DNA from 3 places in the Nonomuraea sp. NPDC049400 genome. Region 1 is predicted to be linked to each of the others. Evidence: riboswitches for the same ligand, from Rfam matches in the RefSeq annotation. Region 1 holds a riboswitch; each other region holds the start of a gene.
What was found. Region 1 has a riboswitch for thiamine pyrophosphate ahead of ACIBVN_RS22575 (purine-cytosine permease family protein). Riboswitches for the same ligand answer to the same signal wherever they lie in the genome.
Positions count from the first base shown of each region.

Region 2: linked by a shared signal. The riboswitch ahead of tenA (thiaminase II) and the one ahead of ACIBVN_RS22575 (purine-cytosine permease family protein) in region 1 are both predicted to bind thiamine pyrophosphate.
Region 3: linked by a shared signal. The riboswitch ahead of thiO (glycine oxidase ThiO) and the one ahead of ACIBVN_RS22575 (purine-cytosine permease family protein) in region 1 are both predicted to bind thiamine pyrophosphate.

Region 1 is NZ_JBITMP010000013.1:189,465-196,872, forward strand. Features, by position in the region: gene ACIBVN_RS22570 (methylated-DNA--[protein]-cysteine S-methyltransferase) at 1-468, shown strand, start outside; gene ACIBVN_RS22575 (purine-cytosine permease family protein) at 434-1,765, opposite strand; TPP riboswitch at 1,755-1,871, opposite strand; gene ACIBVN_RS22580 (rhodanese-like domain-containing protein) at 1,946-2,269, opposite strand; gene ACIBVN_RS22585 (winged helix-turn-helix transcriptional regulator) at 2,266-2,700, opposite strand; gene ACIBVN_RS22590 (MFS transporter) at 2,777-4,180, shown strand; gene ACIBVN_RS22595 (Fpg/Nei family DNA glycosylase) at 4,197-5,075, opposite strand; gene ACIBVN_RS22600 (TenA family protein) at 5,141-5,746, opposite strand; gene ACIBVN_RS22605 (GPP34 family phosphoprotein) at 5,770-6,435, shown strand; gene ACIBVN_RS22610 (LCP family protein) at 6,492-7,408, opposite strand, start outside.
Region 2 is NZ_JBITMP010000045.1:13,575-20,982, reverse strand. Features, by position in the region: gene ACIBVN_RS45430 (N-acetylmuramoyl-L-alanine amidase) at 1-186, opposite strand, end outside; gene ACIBVN_RS45425 (M23 family metallopeptidase) at 193-1,188, opposite strand; gene ACIBVN_RS45420 (BTAD domain-containing putative transcriptional regulator) at 1,398-4,253, shown strand; gene tenA (thiaminase II) at 4,264-4,947, opposite strand; TPP riboswitch at 4,939-5,034, opposite strand; gene ACIBVN_RS45410 (MFS transporter) at 5,086-6,333, opposite strand; gene ACIBVN_RS45405 (MarR family winged helix-turn-helix transcriptional regulator) at 6,471-6,947, shown strand; gene ACIBVN_RS45400 (amidohydrolase) at 7,019-7,408, shown strand, end outside.
Region 3 is NZ_JBITMP010000006.1:271,893-279,300, forward strand. Features, by position in the region: gene metF (methylenetetrahydrofolate reductase [NAD(P)H]) at 1-144, opposite strand, end outside; gene ACIBVN_RS11255 (polyprenyl synthetase family protein) at 313-1,380, shown strand; gene thiE (thiamine phosphate synthase) at 1,565-2,203, opposite strand; gene ACIBVN_RS11265 (Rv2175c family DNA-binding protein) at 2,181-2,555, opposite strand; gene ACIBVN_RS11270 (NAD(P)/FAD-dependent oxidoreductase) at 2,586-3,755, opposite strand; TPP riboswitch at 3,810-3,926, shown strand; gene thiO (glycine oxidase ThiO) at 3,916-5,013, shown strand; gene thiS (sulfur carrier protein ThiS) at 5,010-5,210, shown strand; gene ACIBVN_RS11285 (thiazole synthase) at 5,203-5,958, shown strand; gene pknB (Stk1 family PASTA domain-containing Ser/Thr kinase) at 6,070-7,408, shown strand, end outside.

The DNA.
Region 1 (7,408 bases):
AGGCTGGTGCTCGCGGTGACGGGCAAGGGCATCGTGGCGTGCAGCTTCGAGCCGGAGAACAGTGTGTTCGCGCTGCTCACGAGGCATGTGGGCACGTTCATCGGGCCGGACGCGCGCCGGCTCGACCCGGTGCGCAGGGAGCTGGACGCATACTTCTCGGGCCGCCTGCGGGCTTTCGCCACGCCGGTCAACCTGACGCTGGCCACGCCGTTCGCCCGTACGGTGCTGCAGAAGACGACGGCGGTCCCGTACGGCACGACGACCACGCTGGAGGAGATCGGCGCGAGCATCGGCAGGCCCCGCGCGCTGCGGGCGATCGGCAACGCGCTGGCCTCCAACCCCGTGTGCGTGATCGTGCCGTGCCACCGGGTGGTGCGCGAGGACGGCGGGCTCGGCGACTACGCGGGCGGCCCCACGGCCAAGCAGCACCTGCTCAACGTCGAGAAGCGCGCGTCAACGAGCCGATGAGCAGCGCCACCAGCGCGGCCACGACGGCGGCGCCGAGCGCGCCGTTCATCCACGGCTGCCGGGTGAAGCCGATGGCCTCGCGGGCCGACTGCCAGAAGGCGTCCCACTTCGGGACCGTGGGCGTGGAGGTCGTCAGCCAGTACGCGACGAAGCCGAGGGCCCACGGCACCAGCCTCGACCAGCGCGAGGGCGCGTTCTCCTCGGTGTTCCAGCCGCGCGAGCCGCCGAGCACGAAGTAGTCCACGGCCAGCACCGCGAACATCGGCACGAACACCGCCCCGATCACCCCCAGGAACGCCCCGTACGAGGTGACGTCCACGAACAGGGCGATCACGACGGTCAGCACGCCGATGGCGGTGGAGAAGATGCGCCGGTCCACGCGCGGCATCAGGTTCTGCAGCGAGACCGTGGTGGAGTAGACGTTGGCGAACGACTGGTCCGTCTCGCGCAGCACCAGGATCGCGAAGAACAGCGCGCCCAGCGGCACCGCGACGAACGGGCCGAACACCGACGTCCCATCGGCCAGCACCGCGTCCGCCCCCGCCATCGCCACCGCGTAGACGCCCAGCCCCAGGCAGGCCACCTGCGCCAGCGTGTACCCGCCGACCACGCCGGTGAACGCGGCCCCGCTCGACCTGGAGTGCCGGGCGAAGTCTGCCGCCATCGGCACCCACGACACCGACAGCGCGATCACGTAGTCGACAGCCGGGGCGAACGCCGTCCAGGACCCGCCGGTGTGCACGGGCGCCCGGGTCAGGAAGAACCAGGCGAACCACACCAGCGACACGATCACGCCGATGGTGACGTACCGCCGCAGGATCCGCACCGACCCGAGCGGCCAGATCGTGAGCGCGGTGGTCAGCGCTCCGGCCACGATCACCCACACCGCGTACGGCACCGCGCCGAAGATCGCGCCGGCGGCCTTGGCGATGACCCACAGCTCGAACGCGCCCCAGCCGATCATCTGCACGATGTTCAGCACCGTGGGCACGTACGAGACCCTCGCCCCGAACAGCCCTCGCAGCAGCACCATCGAGGGCTGCCCAGTCCGGGTGCCCGGGATGGCGGACAGGCCGACCATGGCCGTGCCGATCAGGCTGCCCACCACGACGGCCACCAGCGCGGCGGCCAGGCTGAGTGGGGCGCCGCCGAGCGGGTCGAGCAGGAGCAGCGCTCCGGAGAAGCCCAGGAGGCTCACGCCGAGGTTCGCCCAGAGCGCACCCTGGTCGAGCACGCCCAGGGTCTTCGGCGGCCTGCCCTCGAGGGTCAGGGGAACTTCGTCGGCGACATGCGTCATCGCACACTCCCTACGCCGGCATTACCCGGACAGGTTCAGGCGGTCGGCAGCGGATCGTGTGCTGCCCTCTCAGCCCGGTGAACCCCGAGCTCCCGCGACGATCTGAAGTTGGCGCCCTCATCATGCCCTAGTGGCGGCAGAAACGCCACAGGGAGGCTTTACGCGTGCTTTGAGAAGATTTTAGGCCACGAAAGGCGTCTGCCCCGTCTCGCTGACCATCGGGCGACGCGCGAACTCCCACGACTGCATGCCGCCACCGACGTTGACCGCGTCGCGCCCGAGCTGGTTGAGCCACGCCGCGACCTGCAGGGACCGGCCGCCGACCCGGCAGACGACGTAGACCGTCCGGTCGCCGGGCACCTCGTCGACCCGCCCTTGGATCTGGGTCATGGGGATGTGGACTGCCTCCGGCGCGTGCCCGGCGACCCACTCGTCCTGCTCTCGGACGTCGAGCAGGTAGGCGTCGTCGGGAACGGCACTGGCTTCGATCTCAGGAACGGTCATGACTCCATCATCTCGCGCCTCTCGTCGTAGGCGGCACGCGCTTCTGCGATCTCCCGCTGGTGCTCCTCCGTCCAGGTGACCAGCGCCTTTATGGTCTGGTGCAGCGTACGGCCGAGCGGCGTCAGCGCGTAGTCGACCCTGGGCGGCACGACGGGGTGGACCGTGCGGCTGACCAGACCGTCGCGCTCGAGCTGGCGCAGGGTCACGCTGAGCATGCGCTGGCTGACGCCGTCGATCTCGCGGCGGAGCTGGGTGAAGCGCAGGCTCTGGCAGTCGAGCAGGGCGATCACCAGCAGCGACCACTTGTCCGCGATGCGGTCGAGTATCTGGCGGACCTCGCAGTCCTCGCGGGCGTCCCACTGGCGAACGTCGTAGTCGGCTTCCACGGTGCTGTCGCAGTAACCGAGTGATTTTGAAGTGCCTTCTTCCATGACATTCCATGTTCGCTGATGATGTGTCCGGTTACAAGAGAGAACCGACATGCCTAGAAGTAACCGGGAGTTTGTCATGCCTGCTCGCTCTTGGGGCGTGCTGATTGTTTTGTGCGGAGCCATCTTTCTCGAGGGCATCGACGTGGCCATGCTCAACGTCGCCCTCCCGTCCATCAGGGCCGACCTGGGGCTGTCAACGGGGGTGCTGAGCGGGGTCGTGAGCGCGTACGTGCTCGGCTACGGCGGCTTCATGCTGCTCGGCGGCCGGGCGGCCGACCTGCTGGGCCGGCGGCGGATGTTCCTGCTCTGGCTGGGGGTGTTCCTGGCCTTCTCCGGGCTCGGCGGATTCGCTCATGAGGGGTGGGTGCTGCTGGTGGCCAGGTTCGTCACGGGGGTGGCCGCCGCGTTCATGACCCCGGCCGGGCTCTCCCTGCTCACCACGACCTTCCCGGAGGGCCCACGGCGCAACCGGGCCCTGCTCATCTACGCCGGCACGGCGGCGGGCGGCTTCGCGCTCGGGCTGGTGATCGGCGGCCTGCTGACCGCGTTCGGCTGGCGCTGGGTCTTCTTCGCGCCCGTCCTGCTGTCGCTGGTGATCCTCCTCGCCGCGATCCCCCTGCTCAAGGAGTCCCCCTCCGAGTCTCGCGGCGGCGGCTTCGACATGGCGGGCGCTCTGAGCGTCACGGGCGCGATGATGCTGCTGGTCTACGGGGTGGTACGCCTCGAGCACCCGTCCGACGGCTGGCCGCTGACGGCGGCCGCCTTCCTCGGTGGCCTGGCGCTGCTCGGGACCTTCGTGGCCGTGGAACGCCGCTCCCCCCACCCCCTGGTCCGCCTGGGCATACTCAGGTCGGGCGCCCTCGTCCGGGCGAACGTGATGGCCGCCCTGCTCACCGCCTCGTTCTTCGGCTTCCAGTTCCTGGTCACGCTCTATCTGCAGGAGCTGCGCGGCTGGTCCACCATCCAGACGGGCCTCGCCCTGCTGGCGGCCGCCGCCGACGTGGTCCTCGCCCCGACGCTCACGCCGTGGCTGGTCAACCGGTACGGCAACGCCAAGGTCGTCATGGGCGGCCTGCTGTCGGGGCTGCTGGCGTACGCGCTCTTCCTCGGGGTGGGGCTCGACTGGACGTACGCGGCCATGCTGCCCTCGATGCTGCTGATCGGCCTGATGTTCGCCTTCGTCTACGGCCCGCTCACGATCGTGGCTACGGACGGCATCGCGGCGGAGGAGCAGGGGCTGGCGAGCGGTCTCATCAACACGTCGTTCCAGTTCGGCGCGGCCCTGGGACTGTCGATGGTCACGGCGGTCAACGTGGCGGCCCTGGGCGACGGGACCACGGCGGAGGCCGGCCTCACGGCGCTGCGCACGGCCCTGGCGGTCCCGGTGACGGCCACCCTGCTGGGCGCGGTGGTGGCGGCGATCGGCCTGCGCAGGCGCACGGGGACCCGGGAGGCGGACCGGGTGCCGATCGGCGCCTGAGCACCCGCGCAACGGGTCATTTGAGCAGCCGGGACAGGCGCCGATCGGCGAGGGGCTTGCCGCCGGTCTGGCAGGTGGGGCAGTACTGCAGGGACGAGTCGGCGAAGGACACCTCGCGGATCGTGTCGCCGCACACGTCGCACGGCTGCCCCGTCCTGTTGTGGACGCGCAGCCCGGACTTCTTCTCGGCCTTGAGGTCCTTGGCCGCCAGCCCGTGCGCCCGCTCCACCGCCTCCCTCAATGTGGTGACGATGGCCTCGTGCAGGTCGGCGATCTGCGCGTCCGTCAACGACGACGCGATCTTGAACGGGGACATCCTGGCCGCGTGCAGCACCTCGTCCGAGTACGCGTTCCCGATGCCCGCGATGACCTTCTGGTCGCGCAGCAGCCCCTTGATCTGGGTGCGGTTGCCGCCCACGATGCGCTTGAGCGCGTCCACGGTGAAGGACTCGTCGAGGGGGTCGGGACCGAGGGAGGCGACGCCGGGGATGTCTTCCGGATTTTTCGTGACATAGACGGCGAGACGCTTCTGCGTCCCCGCCTCCGTCAGCTCGAACCCGGGCGCCAGCCCCTCCTCGTCGGGCGCCAGCCGGACCCGTACCGCGAGCGGCCCCTTGCCGGGGCGTACGGGCTTGGCGCCCGAGAGGTCGTCGCGCCAGCGCAGCCACCCCGCTCTGGCCAGATGGATGACCAGGTGCAGGCCGTCGCAGTCGAGGTCGAGGAACTTGCCGTGCCTCGACACGCTGGTGACGGTCAGCCCGCCCAACGCGGTCACGGGCGGGTCGAACGTCTTGAGCGCCTGGATGGCCACCACGTCGACCCCCAGGACCGTACGACCCACCGCCCGCTCGCGCAGGAAGTGGGCGAGAGACTCCACTTCGGGAAGTTCCGGCATGCCACCAGGGTACGGCGCACACCGAGCCGTCCACAGCCTGTGGAAACCGTGTCAGACGAAGACGACTACGGCACGTCCCAGAAGGCCAGCTCGTGCGCCATGCCCTCGGCGAACAGCGCTTCCGCCCGCGCCGGATCCGGTCCCGCCTCGTCGATCATCTGCGCGATGCGCACGGTCAGCGCCTCGAACCCTGGATCCGCGTACGTGTCCACCCACGCCCGATATCTCGGCTCAGCAGGCGGATTCTCCGCCAATATCCGCCCAAGACTCGAATAGCCCCACATACACGGATAAAGCGCGGCCAGCCCCTCCCCGTACGACGCCGCCGACTCCAGCAGGAACGCCGTGTACGCCGCGCACGCCGGCCCCTTCACCGCCCCCTCCAGATCGGCCCCGAACTCCGCCGACATCGACCTGTGCAGGCTCAGCTCGTCGTGGTACGTGGTGTGCGCCAGGTCCACCAGGTCACCCAGATGCCCGGCGGGAGCCTGCCAGGCCAGCCGCGCGAAGACCCGTACGTAGTCGAGCAGGAACAGGTAGTCCTGCTCCAGCCACGACCTGAACACCGGCTCGGGCAGGTCGCCACGCCCGATGCCGGCCACGGTGGGGTGCTCGAGCTGCGCCTTGAGCAGCGGGCGGCCGATGGCGTGCAGCTTCTCCGAGATGGTCATGGTTGGGAGGTTAGTGTCGAAGCATGACTGTGACGATCGCTGAGGAAGTCCTCCTGCTCGCCTACAGCGAAGACGGCATGCCACTGATCAGCTGGCCCCAGCTGGACCCCGCGCTCGCCGGCGCCATCCTCGCCGAACTCGCCATCCGCGAACGGGTGGAGGTCTCGGACGAGAAGGTGACGCTCAAGGACGCGTCCCCGCTCGGCGACGCCGAGCTGGACGCCGCGCTCGCCCGCATCGCCTCGGAGAGCACGGAGCAGAAGCCGGTCTGGTGGATCAAGCAGCTGCGTTCGGCCGAGTTGCGCCAGCGCCTGCTCTCCAGGCTGGCGGAGTCGGGCGTGCTGTCGGAGCAGCGGGCCAAGCGAATGATCATCTTCACCACGATGCGCTGGCCCGAGGCCGACCCGAGCGTGGAGGGGGAGGTCAGGGATCGGGTGCACGGCGTCCTGACGGGCGCGGACCCGGACGCCCGCACAGCCGCCCTGATCGCGATCGTGCACGCGGCCAAGCTCGACCGCGAGGTCTTCCCCGAGGGCAGCGAACAACGCGTCGCCGAAGTCATGGAGGGCGCCTGGGCCGTTGACGCGGTCGCCAAGACGATCGCCGGCGTCCAGGCAGCCGCGATGGCCGCCGCGAACGTCGTCATCATCACCACCACGACCACCACCACAGGCTTGCTCTCCGGCTGAGAGAACACGGCGGCCCGCCGAGACACCGGCGGGCCGCCAAAGGCCGAAAACACCGCTCACTTGTTGTCGATGATGTCCTGGGGAACCGGCTTGTCGTTCTTCAGCGCGTCGAAGAGGGCCAGAGCCTTGACGCGGTCCCACTTGACCGCCGTGCCGCCGCTGGGCACGGCCTCGTTCCCGCCGAACGGCACCACCGTCGTCACGGGGCTGTCGCCCATCGCCAGCCCCAGCGACAGCATGTCGAACGCCCCCGTCCCGTCGTCGACCGTGACCGCGTCGGTGGCGCTCATCGCCAGCGGGATCGACGTGAACGGGTTGATCAGCACCCCGGGACTGGCCGCCTTCTTCACGACCGCGCCCAGGAACTGCCGCTGCCGCTTGGTCCGCTCGAAGTCGGGCAGCGCGCCACCCTTGCGGGTCCGCACGTATCCGAGTGCCTGGGCGCCGTTGAGCACCTGCGTGCCCTTCTTCAGTTTGAGCCCCGCCTTCGGGTCGTCCACGGCGGCCCGTACGTTGATCTCGACCCCGCCGATGGCGTCCACGATGCTCACGAACCCGGCGAACCCGATCTCCATGTAGTGGTCGATCCGCACCCCGGTGACCGTCTCCACGGTGCGGACCAGCAGTTGCGGCCCGCCGTTGTAGGCGGCGTTGAGCTTGTCGCGCCCCTTGCCGGGGATGGTGACCGCCGAGTCGCGCGGCAGGCTGACCAGCGTCGGCTTGTCACCGGTGTCGGGAATGTGCAGCAGCATCATCGAGTCCGTACGCTGCCCGACGGCCCTGCCCGTGGCCAGCTTCTTCCGCTGGGCGGCCGACAGGCCCTTGCGGCTGTCGGAGCCGACGAGCAGCCAGTTGGTGCCGGGAGTGTCGGCGACACGGCCCGGGTAGTCGTCGAGCACGCCCTCGATGCCCACGATCCGGGAGTTGATCCAGAAGAACAGGCCGACGGCCGCCACGAGCAGGACGACCAGCA
Region 2 (7,408 bases), on a different contig from region 1:
CTTGTGCCCGTCCAGGTGGGTCTCGGAGTACGCCACCGACACCAGCAGGTCGCGCGGCACCTCGTACGTGGCGGCTGCCTTGGCGAACGCGTCGGCCATCGGATCGGCGGAGGCGGCCGTGGCGGGCTGCCCCGCGACCAGCGCCGCGGGGATGACGGCGCCGGCCAGGAGGATGCGAAGGTTCACAGGGGTTCAGCTCCCGCAGTGTTCGGACGGGCTGTTGTACGTGTTGGTGCCGACCTTGCCGCCCCACTTGACGCACTTGCCGGGGGCCGAGCCGCGGACCGGTCCTGCGTAGTACTCGAAGTTGCCGGTGTCGGTGACGCGGGTCTTGCCCTCGACCTCCAGATAGGCGGTGGTCGCGGTGGCCTTGCCGAGCGAGGTCTTCTTGATCGTGGCCACGCAGTTGGTGCTGTTGGCGGAGTTGTAGGTCAGGTAGACGGTGCCGTTCGAACCGAGGGCCGCGGAGTCGATCACCTTGTAGCCGCTGCCGCACACCGACGTCGCCGTGTGCGGGTTGGTGGAGCCGCCGCCACCGCACTTGTTCTTCGAGGTCACCGTGGCGATCGGGTAGCCGAAGGTGACGCCGTTGAAGACGGCCTTCCTGATGTTGCCCGGGTAGCCGGCGCCCTGGCGCACCTCGTAGTGCAGGTGGGAGCTGATGTTGTTGCCCGGCTTGCTGGTCCTGCCCACCGTGCCGATCTTCTGGCCCTGCGCGACCTGGGCGCCGGCCGAGACGGTGCGGGAGTTCAGGTGGGCGTAGAACGTGGTCCAGCCGCCCCCGTGGTCGATCTTGACCAGGTTGCCGTAGCCGTTGGCCGAGCCCTGGTGGGCGGAGATGACCACGGTGCCGGCCGCGGCGGCGACCACGGTGTCACCCCTGTCGGCTTCGGCCGTGCTGCCCCGGTTGAAGTCGATCTCGTACGCCCGGTGAGCGCTGCTCGCGCTGTTGTTGCCCGTCCAGGTCTGGCCGCAGGGGAACGGAAGCTGGAAGCTCGGCGCGGCCAGGGTCGACACCGGCGGGACGTCCACCTGGTTCGCCGGGTCGCCCCCCTCTCCCTCGTGCTCGTGCGTGGACGACGGCGTGGGAGTCGGGGTCGGGGCGGCCCATGCCGCCGATGCGATCGGGCCCGACGCGAGGCTGAAGAGCAGGGCGAACCCGGCTGTAAGCACCCCTCTGGGTCTCATGCGGATACCTTTCTGCGCGCGCCGGAGGGGCGATGCCCAGCCGGCGCCGCGAACTGTCCGTTGGATCTCTCGAAGCGCTCTTGCTGGGGATCAAGATTGCGAATAGGGCATACAAATAACATCCAAAATCGGTATAAAGGCCCTTCCAGCTTGAACGCCCAACCCATCGGGCGCCCCACCCGGCGCCCAGCTCAGGAGAACGCGCGGTCATGGTGGTTGAACAGCCCGTATTCAGTGTTCTCGGGCCGTTACAGGTCCGGGTCCCGGAAGGGCCCCTCAGGATCGCGGGCAGGAAGCCCAGGCTCCTGCTCGCCTCGCTGTTGCTGGACGCCAATCAGGTGGTCAGCTCCGACGTGCTCGTCGAGGTGTTGTGGCCGCGGACGCGGCCGTCGTCCGCCGTGGCCAACGTGCGCACGTACGTGAGCTCGCTGCGCTCGGCCGGCGTCCAGATCGTGGCCCAGGCCTCCGGCTACGCGATCGAGCTCGACGCGGACCGGCTGGACGCCCTGCGGTTCGAGGACCTGGTGGCCAGGGCGCGGGCGGCGGGCCGTACCGAGGAGGCCTTCGAGCACTTACGCGGGGCGCTGGCGTTATGGCGCGGGACACCGCTCGTCGACCTGCCCGCCAGCCCGCTCTGGGACGGACGGCTGCGCGCCCTCACCCAGGCCAGGCTGGCCGCGGCCGAGGAACTGGTCGAGCTGAGGCTGGCCCGCGGCGAGCACGCCGGCGCCATCGACGACCTGCGCGAGCTGATCGGCGAGCACCCCTACCGGGAGGATCTGTGGCAGCGTCTGATCCTCGCCCTGCACCACAGCGGCCGGCGGGCCGAGGCGCTGCACGCCTACACCACGATCCGGCGGCAGCTCGTGGACGAGCTGGGCATCGAGCCGGGGCAGGAATTACGCGACGTGCACGCCTCCGTGCTGGCGGGCGACCCCCCGCCCGCGCCCGCGCTGCCGGGCGATCAGCCCCCGGCGCCGCACCAGCTCCCCGCGGACGTGCCGGACTTCACCGGCAGAGCGGAGGACGTGGCGGCCCTGACGCGCGCGCTGTCGGCCGAGGAGCGGCGACCGGACGGGCCGCCGTCGATTGCCGTGGTGACCGGGCCGCCCGGCGTCGGCAAGTCGGCGCTGGCCGTGCACTGCGCGCACGCCTTGCGGGCCGAGTATCCCGCCGGGCAGCTCTATCTGTGCCTGGGCGGCACCGACGCGGACCCGGCCGACCCCCTCGACCTGCTGGCCGAGGCGCTGCGGGCGCTCGGCGTCGCGGAGCCGGCCCTGCCGCCCACGCTGCGCGAGCGGGCCTCACTGTATCGATCCATGCTGGCCGAGCGGCCCATGCTGATCTTCCTCGACGACGCCGCCGACACCGCGCAGGTGCGCGCCCTGCTGCCCGGCAGCGGCTGCGCGGTGCTCGTCACCAGCCGGCTGCGGATCGCGGAGTTGCCCGGCGCCCTCCAGCTCGAGCTCGACGTGCTGCCGCCCGCGGAGGCCGAGCAGCTCCTCGGCAAGATCGTCGGCGCCGACCGCGTGGCCGGGGAGCGCGAGTCCGCCCAGGCGATCCTGCGCTCCTGCGGCCACCTGCCGCTGGCCATCAGGGTGGCGGGGGCCCGGTTGGCCGGGCGGCCCGGCTGGCCGCTGAGTGTGCTGCGGCAGCGGCTGGACGACGAGACGAGCCGCCTCGACGAGCTGCGCGCCGGCGACCTCGAGGTACGCGGTTCGTTCGAGCTCAGCTACCGCCGGCTGCCCGGCGACGCGGCCCTGGCCTTCCGCGCGCTCGGCCTGCTCGGCTCGCAGTCCGTGCCGGGCTGGGTGGCCGACGCCGTGCTCGACCGGCACCGGGCGGACACGGTGGTCGACACCCTCGTGGACGCGAACCTCCTGCGCCTGGCCGGCACCGACCCCGTCGGCCAGCCCCGCTACCGCCTGCACGACCTCATCCGCTGCGCCGCGAAGGAGAAGTCGGGCGGCCCGGCCGTCGACGGGGCCGAGCGGCACGCGCTCGTCAGGGTGCTCGGCGGCTGGCTCACCGCCGCCGAGCACGCCGCCACGCGGCTGCCGACGACCCTGTTCGGGCTGACGTCCCACGGGGCGCCCCGCTGGAGCCTGGCGCGGGAGACCCTCGGCCGCCTGACCGCCGAGCCCATGTCGTGGTTCGACGCCGAGCGGGAGTCCCTCGTGGAGGCGGTACGGCTGGCCGCCGGTGCGGGCCTGGCCCAGTCCGCGTGGGGGCTGGCCGCGACGCTGGTCCCGTACTTCGACCTGCACTGCCTCCTGGACGAGTGGCAGGCCACGCACCGGATCGCCCTGGACAGCGCCCGCGCGGCCGGCGACCGCCACGGCGAGGCGGCAATGCTCCGCGGCCTGGCTCAGGTCTGCGTCTACCAGGACCGCTACGCCGAGGCCGGCGCGATGTTCCGGCGGGCGCGGGCCATCTTCCACGAGCTGGGCGACACCCGGAGCGAGGCGATCTCGATCTGCGGGCTGGCGGCGGTCAACCAGTTCTCCAACCGGCATCTCAGGGCGCTGGGGTCCTTCAGGCACGCGCTGGCCATGTTCCTGGCCATCGGCGACAAAAGCGGCGAGGCGTACGCGCGGCAGGCGATCGGGCGCGTCTACCTGTCGCTGCGTGACGTGCGCCAGGCCTCCCGATGGCTCGGGGACGCGCTGCGGCTGGCCGAGGAGCTCGGCGACGCCCACCGCGAGGGCTGCGTGTCGATACAGCTCGGCCGCCTGTACGACCTGGTCGCCGAGTCCGAGCGGGCCATGCGCTACCAGGGGCACGCGCTGGACATCTTCGAGTCGCTCGGGGACCGGCACTGCGGCGCGTACGCGATGCGGAACCTCGGCGGGCTCCAGGTGGCCAGGGGCGACCGGCTGGACGGCTCCGACCAGCTGGAGCGCTCGCTGGTGATCTTCCAGCAGCTCGGTGACCGGAGCGGGGAGGCCGACACGTACCAGACACTGGGCGAGCTCTACCGCTCGTCCGGGCGTGCCGCGCTGGCCCGGCACTACCTGCACCAGGCCCTCGAGCTGCGCAGGGAGCTCAGCGACTCGTTCGCGTGACGGCGGGGTGTCAGGCGAGCCACCGCGCCGTGGGCCAGGTCTCGAGGCGCCAGGCGCTGTCCCAGAACATCCACTCGTACTCGGTGGCCCGGCAGAACGCCTCCTCCATCGCCCGGCGCGTCCCCGGGTCGGCGAGCTCGGCCAGCCGGTCCACGAGCGCCTTGGCCTGCTCCACCGAGGCCGCGAAGGACGGGTCGGAGTAGGTGGATATCCAGGTCCGGTACGGGTGCCCGGCGGCGCCCGCCGTGCGTTCGAGCAGCGCCGCGCCGACGTCCTGGTACACCCAGAAGCACGGCAGCACGGCGGCGGCGAGCACCGGCAGCGGGGCGGCGAGCGCCGTGGCCTGGAGGTAGGAGGAGTAGGCCAGGCAGGTCGGCGAGGTGGCGATGCCCGCCGTCTGCTCGGCCGTCAGCCCGAACTCCTGGAGGTAGCCGGCGTGCAGGCCGCGCTCGACGACCAGCGCCGTGTGCGCGCTCTGGGCGAAGAACGCGGCGTCGGCCGGGTCGGTGGCGCGGGCCGAGGCGGTCGCGAGCACCTTGGAGTACGCCACCAGGTAGCGCCCGTCCTGGACCAGGTAGAACGCGAAGCGGTCCCGGTCGAGGGTGCCGTCGCGCAGCGCGGTGTTGAACGGGTGGTCGTGGATCGCCTCGAGCAGCGTGGCCGTGCGCGTCCAGATCTTCTCGGAGAAGGTCACCGATGACGTCCCTTCGCTAGTGCGAACTAGATCAGGTTCGACGGGTGTGATCTCAGCCCGGCGCGCCGGGCACCCCGCGTCGCGGGCAACGCTAGCAGACGGCGAGACAACCGGCGCTCGCCGTACCGGCACTCCAGCTCAATCGATGATCGCGGTGACGCCTGGTCGACGACGGCGCCCACGTAGCAGTTCGCCGCCGAGCAGGGCCGCGCACGACCCGGCGGTCAGCAGCCCACCAGCGAGGAAGGTGCCCCGTACACCGGCGAGCGGCAGGACCAGCCCCCCAAGCGCGGCACCCGCCGCGATGCCGGCGTTGTAGGCACCGGAGTTCGCGGCGAGAGCGATGTCCGTGCGGCCCGGGGCGCAGTGCAGCATCGCGTTCTGCGTGGTCATGAACACCGGCCCGAGTGCACCGCCCATCAATACCAGGAACACCACCGCCAATACGGGATGAGCGCCGAACGCGTACAGGCCGAGCATCCCCACCGCCTGCGTGGCCACGGCGGTGGCCAGCGCGGACTGCGGAAAGCGGTCCAGGAACGCCCCGGTGACGCTCACCCCGGCCAGACACGCGACACCGAAAACCAGGAACAGGGCGCTGACCGTGCCCGGGGAGAACCCGCTCACCTCGCCCAGGAACGTCACGATGTAGGTGTATCCCGTGAACGCCCCGGTGGCGGACAAGGTCCCGGCCGCCAGCACCGTCCAGAACCGCCACACGTCGGGACTGGCCGCGTAGGCGGCGGGCTCTTCCTCCGGACGCGAAGTCGGCAGCAGAACGGCGATCGTCACCAGAGAGACCAGCCCCAGAGCCGCCAGCAGGGCGACGGGCACCTGCCAGTTGCTCTGCTGGCCCAGCCAGGTCCCAGCGGGAACGCCGAGCACGAGAGCGAGCGAACCAGCGACGGACAACGCCCCGACCACCCGCCCCCGGATCTCCGGCGCGAACAGGCCCACCGCGACCGGCCCCATCACGGCCCAGAACAGCGCCTGGGCGAGCGCGGTCAGCAGCCGCGCCGCCAGGAGCAGCCAGTACGAGGGGGCCAGCGCCGCGACAAGACTGGACACCACGAGCGCGGCCAGCAGTCCCGTGAGCACATGACGCCGGGGCACGGCCCGCACGACGTGGGCGATCGGCACCGATGCGACGGCCACCGTCACGCCGTAACCGGTGACCAGGAGACCGACCGCCGGCAGGGACACCTGCAGGTCTTCGGAAATGAGCTCCAGGAGGCCGACCGGCAGGTTCTCCGCGGTGTTGAAGGTGAGGGCGGCCAGCATCAGGGCGCCGAGCACCGCCAGCCTGTGCCATGGAGCCGGTTGCCGGGGGATCGTACGGTCTCTTCCTGTCCTCGCCCGTCGCACCTGCTCAGTGGCACTGTCCATGCAGGTACCTCAGCAGGCTCACCGGTCCCGCTGCAACCGGATTCATCCGCGGCGCCTTCTTCGCGGGCCGCCTACCCCGAACTCCAGCCTTGCTAGACTGATCGTTCGCGTTCCGAATCAATCCGGGGGTCGGCGACATGGTCAAGGCAACGGGTGAGCACATGGGGGTCGTCTCCGCGCTGGTGCGCGCCTCCTTCCTGGTCAGCGCCGTGTACGCCGAGTCGGCGCGCGAGTACGGCATCACCTCGCAGCAGGGGCAGCTGCTGTGCGTGCTGATGGCGCAGCCGTACGGGATGAGCGAGCTGGGCGGGATCCTGCACCTGGCCAAGTCCAGCCTCACCGAGCTGGTCGACCGCAGCGCCCAGCGCGGCCTGGTGCGCCGCGAGCCCGACCCGCGCGACGGGCGCGCCGTGCGGGTGGCGCTCACCGAGCAGGGCAGCGAGCTGGTCGAGTCGTTCTACACCGAGACCTGCCGCCGGATCGACGAGCTCCCCTCGGGCCTGGCGGCGGACGAGCGCGTCGCGCTGGCCGGGCTGCTGGGCCGCGTGGTCGAGGACAACCAGGTCCCGCAGGTCTTCATGGAGCCGGGCGACGCCGCCTCCCACAACCGCTGACCCGCCGGGCAGCGCGAGGCCGCCCGGCGTACTCTTCGTCGAAGAGATCACCGCACGGGACGGATGCCGGCATGAGCGACCAGGACCCCATCGACAAGATCATGGCCGGGCTGGACGGCCCGGCGCTCGACGACCTCGCCGAGCTCTACCGTGACCTGCACCGCCACCCCGAGCTCTCCTTCAAGGAGGAGCGCACCGCGGGCATCGCGGCCGAGCGGCTCCGCGCGGCCGGGTTCGAGGTGAGCACGGGCATCGGCGGCACGGGCGTGGCGGGCGTGCTGCGCAACGGCGACGGCCCGACCGTGGCGCTGCGGGCCGACATGGACGCGCTGCCGGTGCTGGAGGCGACCGGCCTGCCGTACGCGAGCACCGCCACCTCGCCCGACGGCGTGCCGCTCATGCACGCCTGCGGCCACGACATGCACGTGACGTGCCTGAGCGGCGCCGCCCAGCTGCTGGCG
Region 3 (7,408 bases), on a different contig from region 1:
CCTGATCGCCTTCCAGAGCTGCCGCGCTCCCTCGTCGGTCTTCGGCGGGAAGAACTCGAAGGAGAACGACCGGCCACCGGCGGCGAGCAGGTCGCGGACGGTGGGAACACGATCGGGCCGGATGGAGGGTCGACCAAGCGCCATGCCCCAAGGTTACAGGGCACCTCGCCGCCACAAGGTCACGGACTTGCTTCCTTAAGGGGCCGGCGCGCCACTCTAGGGGTCACAGCCATGTCACCTCCGGGGCCACCCGCCACACCTCTGGGACACCTGCGAATTCGAGTCCGGGCCCCCGGCCACTAGTCTCAAGGCATGACCACTGACGCCGCCGGCATGGACACCCTGCGCAAGCAGGTGGAGCGTGCCCTCGGAGAGTTCGTCGAACGGCAGTTGCCCGCCCCGGGCGATCCCGAGCTCGCGCCGCTGCGCACGGCCGCCGACGAGCTGCTGTCCGGCGGCAAGCGGCTGCGTCCGGCGTTCTGCTACTGGGGCTGGCGCGGCGCGGGCGGCACGGACGTGCCCGAGATCTTCACCGCCGCGGCCTCGCTGGAGCTGCTGCAGGCCAGCGCGCTGGTGCACGACGACGTGATGGACAAGAGCGACCTGCGCAGGGGGATGCCGTCCGCACACCGCCGTTTCCAGGCGCTGCACGAGAAGTCGGGCTGGCACGGCTCCGCGGAGCAGTTCGGCGAGGGCGCGGCGATCCTGCTGGGCAACCTGCTGCTGATCTGGTCGGGCGAGATGTGGCGCACCAGCGGCCTGCCGCCCGAGTCGCTGGCGGCGGCCCAGCCGGTGCACGACCACATGCGCACCGAGCTCATGTGCGGCCAGTACCTCGACCTGCTGGAGCAGGCGCACGGGGAGAACACGTTCGAGTCGGCGCTGCGGGTGGCGCTGTTCAAGAGCGGGAAATATTCGGTGGAGCAGCCGCTCAGGCTCGGGCTGGCGCTCGCCGCGGGCAAGCTCGCGCCGTGGATGGACGAGCTGTGCACGGCGTACGGCACGCAGGTCGGGATCGCCTTCCAGCTCCGGGACGACATCCTCGGGGTGTTCGGCGACCCGGCGCAGACGGGCAAGCCCGCCGGCGACGACCTGCGTGAGGGAAAGCGGACGATGCTCGTCGCCCGCACGCTGGCGGCCGCCTCCCCCGCCGACGCGGCGACCGTGCGGCGGCTCCTGGGGGATCCCGGGCTGGACGAGCACGGGGTGGACACGTTGCGGCGGATCATCGACGGCACCGGGGCGTTGCAGGAGTGCGAGGACCTGATCGGCGACTACCTGAGCAAGGCGTTGTCGGCGCTCGACGACGCCCCGGTGACCGCCGAGGCGCGTGCGGCGCTGGCTGAGCTGGCCATCGCCGCCACCTCCCGCAAGACCTGACACGCGCTCGGGTCGGGGCTGAGCGCGGACGCGCGCCCTCCAGGGACAGTACGCGGGGCGTGCGGAAAGCGTCCGCCACCACGCGGGCGCGCCGGTCGAGGGCCCGAGGCGCCCGCGGGGTGGCGGACGCCTCGGCGCGAGGTCGGCGGGACACGTGTGGCCGTGCCGGGGCGGCCTGCGGGGCTCAGCCGGAGGACAGGCGCTTGGCGAACTCCGCCGCGGCCGCCCCCGGGTCATCCGCGTCCGTGATCGCGCGTACGACCACCACCCGGCTCACCCCGTACGACATCACCTCGTCCAGGTTGGCGAGGTCGATGCCGCCGATCCCGAACCACGGCCGTGCGGTCTCCAGCGCGGCCGCGTGCCTGAGCAGCGGCGGGCCTGGGGCCGGGCGGCCGGGCTTGGTGGGCGTGGGCCAGATGGGGCCGCAGCAGAAGTAGTCGACGCCCGGCTCCACGGCCGCGGCGGAAGCCTCGGCGGCGGAGTGGGTGGACCGTCCGATGACGATGTCGTCGCCGAGTATCTCTCGCGCGACCGTCACAGGAAGGTCGTCCTGCCCCAGGTGGAGCACGTCGGGACGGGCGGCGTAGGCGATGTCCGCCCGGTCGTTGACGGCCAGCAGTTTGCCGTGCCGGTCGCAGGCGTCGCGGAAGACTTCGAGGAGCGCGAGTTCTTCGCGTGCCTCCAGGCCCTTCTCCCGCAGCTGGATGATGTCCACGCCGCCGGCCAGCACCGAATCGAGGAACTCTGCCAGGTCGCCGCGGTCGCGCCGGCCGTCGGTGCAGAGGTAGAGGCGCGCCTCAGAAAGCGAGGGCTTGGGCACGCCGCTTGACCTCGGTGTGACGGCCGGCCTTGATCGCCTCGATGGGCGACCCGGGCAGGGAGTCGTCAGGGGTGAAGAGCCAGCGCAGCGACTCGACATCGTCGTAGCCGGCGTCCTGCAACACGGTCAGTGTGCCGGGCAGGCCCTTCATCACGTCCTTTCCGTCGAGGAACACCGCAGGCACCTGCGGCCCGCCGCTGCCCCGGCGCACGCCGAGCAGCTTGTGGTCCTTGAGGAGTTGCTTGGCCCGCCCGATCGAAAGCTCCAGGCGCGAGGCCACTTCGGGGAGAGTGAGCCACTCGGCTACGAGCTGGTCGGTCTCCCGGTCGATCTGTGCAACAGAAAGCGTCACGAAACCACAACTACCACATGGCGTGCTTGCTCAAACAACACAATCCCGTAGAGGGACATCTGGATCTACCAGGCGTTCCACGTCGAGACGGTGTCCCGCGTCGATGATTCTGCGCCCCTGTACGAGGTCCCGCGGCCGGTCCACGGCGAGCACCGCCGCGGCGACGTCGTCTGCCGTGAGCCAGACGGCCGACCACTTGCCCTCCGGGTCGCCGCGGTAGACGAGCCGCTCCCCCGCCGGATGATGGCCCGCGTACTGCACCATGTGCCCGAACTGCTCCGACCAGAAGTACGGAACGGGATCGTAGGCCACGTCCTCGCCCAGCAGGCTCGCGGCGGCGACCTCGGGGGCGTTGAGCGCGGTGTCCCAGTGCTCCACCCTGAGCCTGGTCTGCCAGCGACGTGACCACCAGGCGGCGCAGTCGCCGACGGCGACCGTGTTGGGCAGCGAGGCACGCAGGTGCTCGTCCACGACCACGCCGTTGTGCAGGTCGATGTCGGCGCCGGTGAGCCATTCGACGGCCGGCCGCACGCCGATGCCCGTGACGACCACGTGGGCCGCCACGAACTCGCCGCCGACCAGGCGGACTCCGCCCTCGTCCACGGAGTCGACCATGGTGCCGAGCCGCAGGTCGATGTCGTCGTACCAGCGCTGGGTGCGGGCCCCGATCTCGGCGCCGACGGCGGTCGCGAGCGGCGCCGGGCCCGCCTCGATGACGGTCACCGCGCATCCGGCGCGGCGGGCGGCGGTGGCCACCTCGGCGCCGATCCAGCCCGCGCCGATGACCGCGACGCGGGCGCCCGGGACGAGCATGGCCCTGAGCTCGTGGGCGTCGTCGAGCGTGCGCAGCACGTGCTGGGGACCGTCGCCGGGCAGCCTGATCGGCTCGGCCCCGGTGGCGATGACCAGCCCGTCGTAGCCCACCTCGCCCTCGGTCGTCTCCACGACGCCCGCGCGCAGCGACTTGGCGCTGACGCCGGGGCGGAAGTCCACGTCGATCGCGGCCAGGTCGGTGCCGACGTAGCTGGTGTCGGCGTCGCCGAACAGCACGGCCTTGGACAGCGGCGGGCGGTCGTAGGGGCGATGGCGCTCCTCACCGATCAGCGTGATCCTTCCGCCGAATCCCCGCCCCCGCAGCGCTTCCACGGTGCGCACCCCGGCCAGGCCGGCTCCTACCACCACGACATGATTCACGTTCATGACCATAACGGAGGGCGGTGCCGGGCCGTCGCGGCGAGGCCGTAGGCTGGGGACGAAAAGACGCGCGGGAGTCCGGCCGTAACCGGGCTGAGAGGAAGGCTTCACCGGGCCTTCGACCGCAAGACACCTGATCCGGATCATGCCGGCGAAGGGAGCGCGGATGGATGTGATCGTGGGCGGCGGGGTCGTCGGGCTCTCCGTGGCCTGGCGGCTGGCTCGCGACGGACGACCTGTCACCCTGGTTGACCCCGCCCCGGCCTCGGGCGCCTCGCACGCGGCCGCGGGGATGCTGGCGCCGGTCAGCGAGGTCGCCTACACCGAGGTGCCGCTGCTGCGGCTGGGTGTGGCGTCGCTGCGCCGCTGGCCCGCCTTCGCCGCCGAGCTGGCCGCCGACGCGGGGCTGGCCGGCACCGAGGCCCTGGATCTGCGCTCCGACGGGACGCTCGACGTGGCGTTCGGGGCGGACGACCTGGCGGCGCTGGACGAGCTGGCCACGTACATGGAGAAGCTGGAGCTGCCCGTCGAGCGGCTGAGCGGGCGCGAGTGCCGCCGGCTGGAGCCCATGCTCGCCCCCTCCGTGCGGGGCGGGCTGCTGGCCCCCCGCGACGCCTGGGTGGACCCGCGCCGGGTGACGGCGGCGCTGCTCGCCGCCCTCGACCGGCTGGGAGTCCCGCTGGTGCGCTCGCGCGTCGGCGAGCTGCTGCGCGACGGCGACCGGGTCACCGGGGTGCTCCTCGGCGAGGGCGCCGAGATGCGGGCGGAGCGGGTCGTCCTGGCGGCCGGGGCGTGGAGCGCCGGGCTGGCGGAGGTGCCGGTGCGGCCGGTCAAGGGGCAGATCATGCGGTTGCGTTCCCCGCAGCCGCTGCTCACCCGCTGCGTACGCGGCACCGTGCACGGCACGCCGGTCTACCTCGTCCCCCGGGGCGACGGCGAGCTGGTGGTCGGGGCGACCCAGGAGGAGATGGGGTTCGACACCCGGGTGACCGCGGGCGGTCTGTACGAGCTGCTGCGGGACGCCAGGGAGCTGGTGCCGGGCGTCACCGAGCTGGAGGTCGCCGACGTGGTGGCCGGGCTGCGGCCGGGCACGCCGGACAACCTGCCGGTCATCGGCCCGAGCGGCACGCCCGGGCTCGCGCTGGCCACCGGCCACCATCGGGGCGGCGTGCTGCTGGCCCCGCTGACGGCCGACATCCTGCTGGGCGAAGAGGGCGAGCTGGCGGCATTGTGCGCGCCTGGAAGGTTTCGGGAAATTTCATGATTGTGACGATCAACGGGGCCGTGCACGAGGTGACCGACGGCATGACCGTGGCGCAGGCCGTACGCAGATTGACCTCGGCCACCACCGGCGTGGCCGTGGCCGTGAACGACGAGGTGGTCACGCGGAGCTCGTGGGAGACGACGGCGCTCGGCGAGCATGACCGGGTGGAGGTTCTGACGGCGGTGCAAGGTGGATGATCTGATCATCGCCGGGGAGAAGTTCGCTTCCCGGCTCATCATGGGGACCGGCGGCGCGCCCTCGCTGGAGGTGCTCGACCAGGCGCTGGCCGCGTCCGGCACCGAGCTGACCACGGTGGCCATGCGGCGGCTCGACCCGAACGCCCGCGGCTCGGTCCTCGACGTGCTGCGCAAGCGGGACATCAAGGTGCTGCCCAACACGGCCGGCTGCTTCACCGCGGGCGAGGCCGTGCTGACGGCGCGGCTGGCCAGGGAGGCGCTCGGCACGAACTGGGTCAAGCTCGAGGTCATCGCCGACGAGCGGACACTGCTGCCCGATCCGATCGAGACGTTCGACGCGGCCGAGCGGCTGGTGGCCGACGGGTTCGTGGTGCTGCCGTACATCGGGGACGATCCCGCGCTGGCGCGCAGGCTGGAGCAGGCGGGGTGCGCGGCCGTGATGCCGCTGGGCGCGCCGATCGGCTCGGGCCTCGGCATCCGCAACCCGCACAACATCGAGCTGATCGTCGAGGCCGCCTCGGTGCCGGTGGTGCTCGACGCCGGCATCGGCACGGCCAGCGACGCGGCGCTGGCGATGGAGCTGGGCTGCGACGCCGTGCTGCTGGCCACGGCGGTCACCAGGGCGCAGCGGCCCGACCTCATGGCGGCGGCCATGAAGGGGGCCGTGGCGGCGGGGCGGCTGGCCCGGCTCGCGGGCCGCATCCCGCGCAGGCGCTACGCGGAGGCGTCATCCCCGATGACCCCCTGAGGCGCGTGGGTGTCGTCACGCGGACGCGGGGGCGTTCCGCAGGGAACGTCTCCGCATCGGTTTCGGGCGGCAAGGCCCTGCGGGTGGTAAAACGCCCGTAAACTCAGCGGGGTGGATACGACGACTGCGGACCCCCTGGTCGGGCGACTCGTCGATGGCCGCTACCGCATCGAGAGCCGGATCGCCCGAGGCGGCATGGCGACCGTCTACCTCGCGCTGGACATCCGGCTGGACCGGACGGTGGCGCTGAAGGTCATGCACAGCTCGCTCGCCGAGGACCCGGCGTTCGTCCGGAGGTTCATCGGCGAGGCCAAGTCGGTCGCCAGCCTCTCGCATCCCAACGTGGTGCACGTCTTCGACCAGGGCACCGACAACGACGTCGTCTACCTGTCGATGGAGTACGTGCCCGGCAGGACGCTCCGCGACATCCTGCGCGATCGCGGCAGACTGCCCGCCCGCGAGGCGCTCGAGATCATGATCCCGGTGCTCGCCGCCCTGGGCGCGGCCCACCAGGCCGGGTTGGTCCACCGCGACGTGAAGCCGGAAAACGTCCTGATGACCGACGACGGCCGGGTCAAGGTCGTCGACTTCGGCCTGGCCAGGGCCATCGAGGCCACCAACCAGACCCGTACGGGCGTGATGATCGGCACGATCGCCTACATGGCGCCCGAGCAGGTCACCCTCGGCGCCGCCGACGTGCGCAGCGACGTCTACGCCGCGGGCATCATGCTGTTCGAGCTGGTCACGGGGCAGCAGCCGTATGACGGCCAGACGCCGATGTCGGTCGCCTACCGGCACGTCCACGACACCGTGCCCGCGCCGTCGTCGCTGGTCCCCGAGGTGCCGCCGCTGATCGACACGCTGGTGGCGCACGCGACGGCCCGCGAGCCGGACGCCCGGCCCGCCGACGCCACCGCGATGCTCGTTGCGGCCGTCGACGCGCACCGGATGCTGCCGCGGACGACCGATCCGCGGATGACGGCGCCGTCGATGTCCCACTCCCAGCCGCACGCCCGCACGGTCTCCGCCGCCCCCTCCATGCCGCAGGCGGCGCCGCCCCACACCATGATCCAGCCGCGGGAGGAGATGCCGAAGCGGCGGGGGTTCAGGCCCAACTGGTTCCTGGTGGTGCTCGCCGCCGTGATGGTGGTCGCGGTGGGGCTGACCGGCTGGTTCTTCGCACAGCCCGAGCTCGTCCACGTGCCCGAGCTGGTCGGCAAGAACCTCGAGCTGGCCAGGAAGACCGCCGTCGCGGCCGGCCTCAAGGTGCAGGAGGCCAAGGGCGAGAACGACGAGAAGACGGCCGAGGGCCTGGTGCTGCGCACCGACCCGGTCGCCGGCGCCGAGGTGGAGAAGGGCGGCACGATCACGCTGGTGCCCTCGCTCGGCCCCAAGCGCGTCGCCGTGCCCAACACGGCCGGCATGAGCGGCGACGAGGCCCGCAACGCGA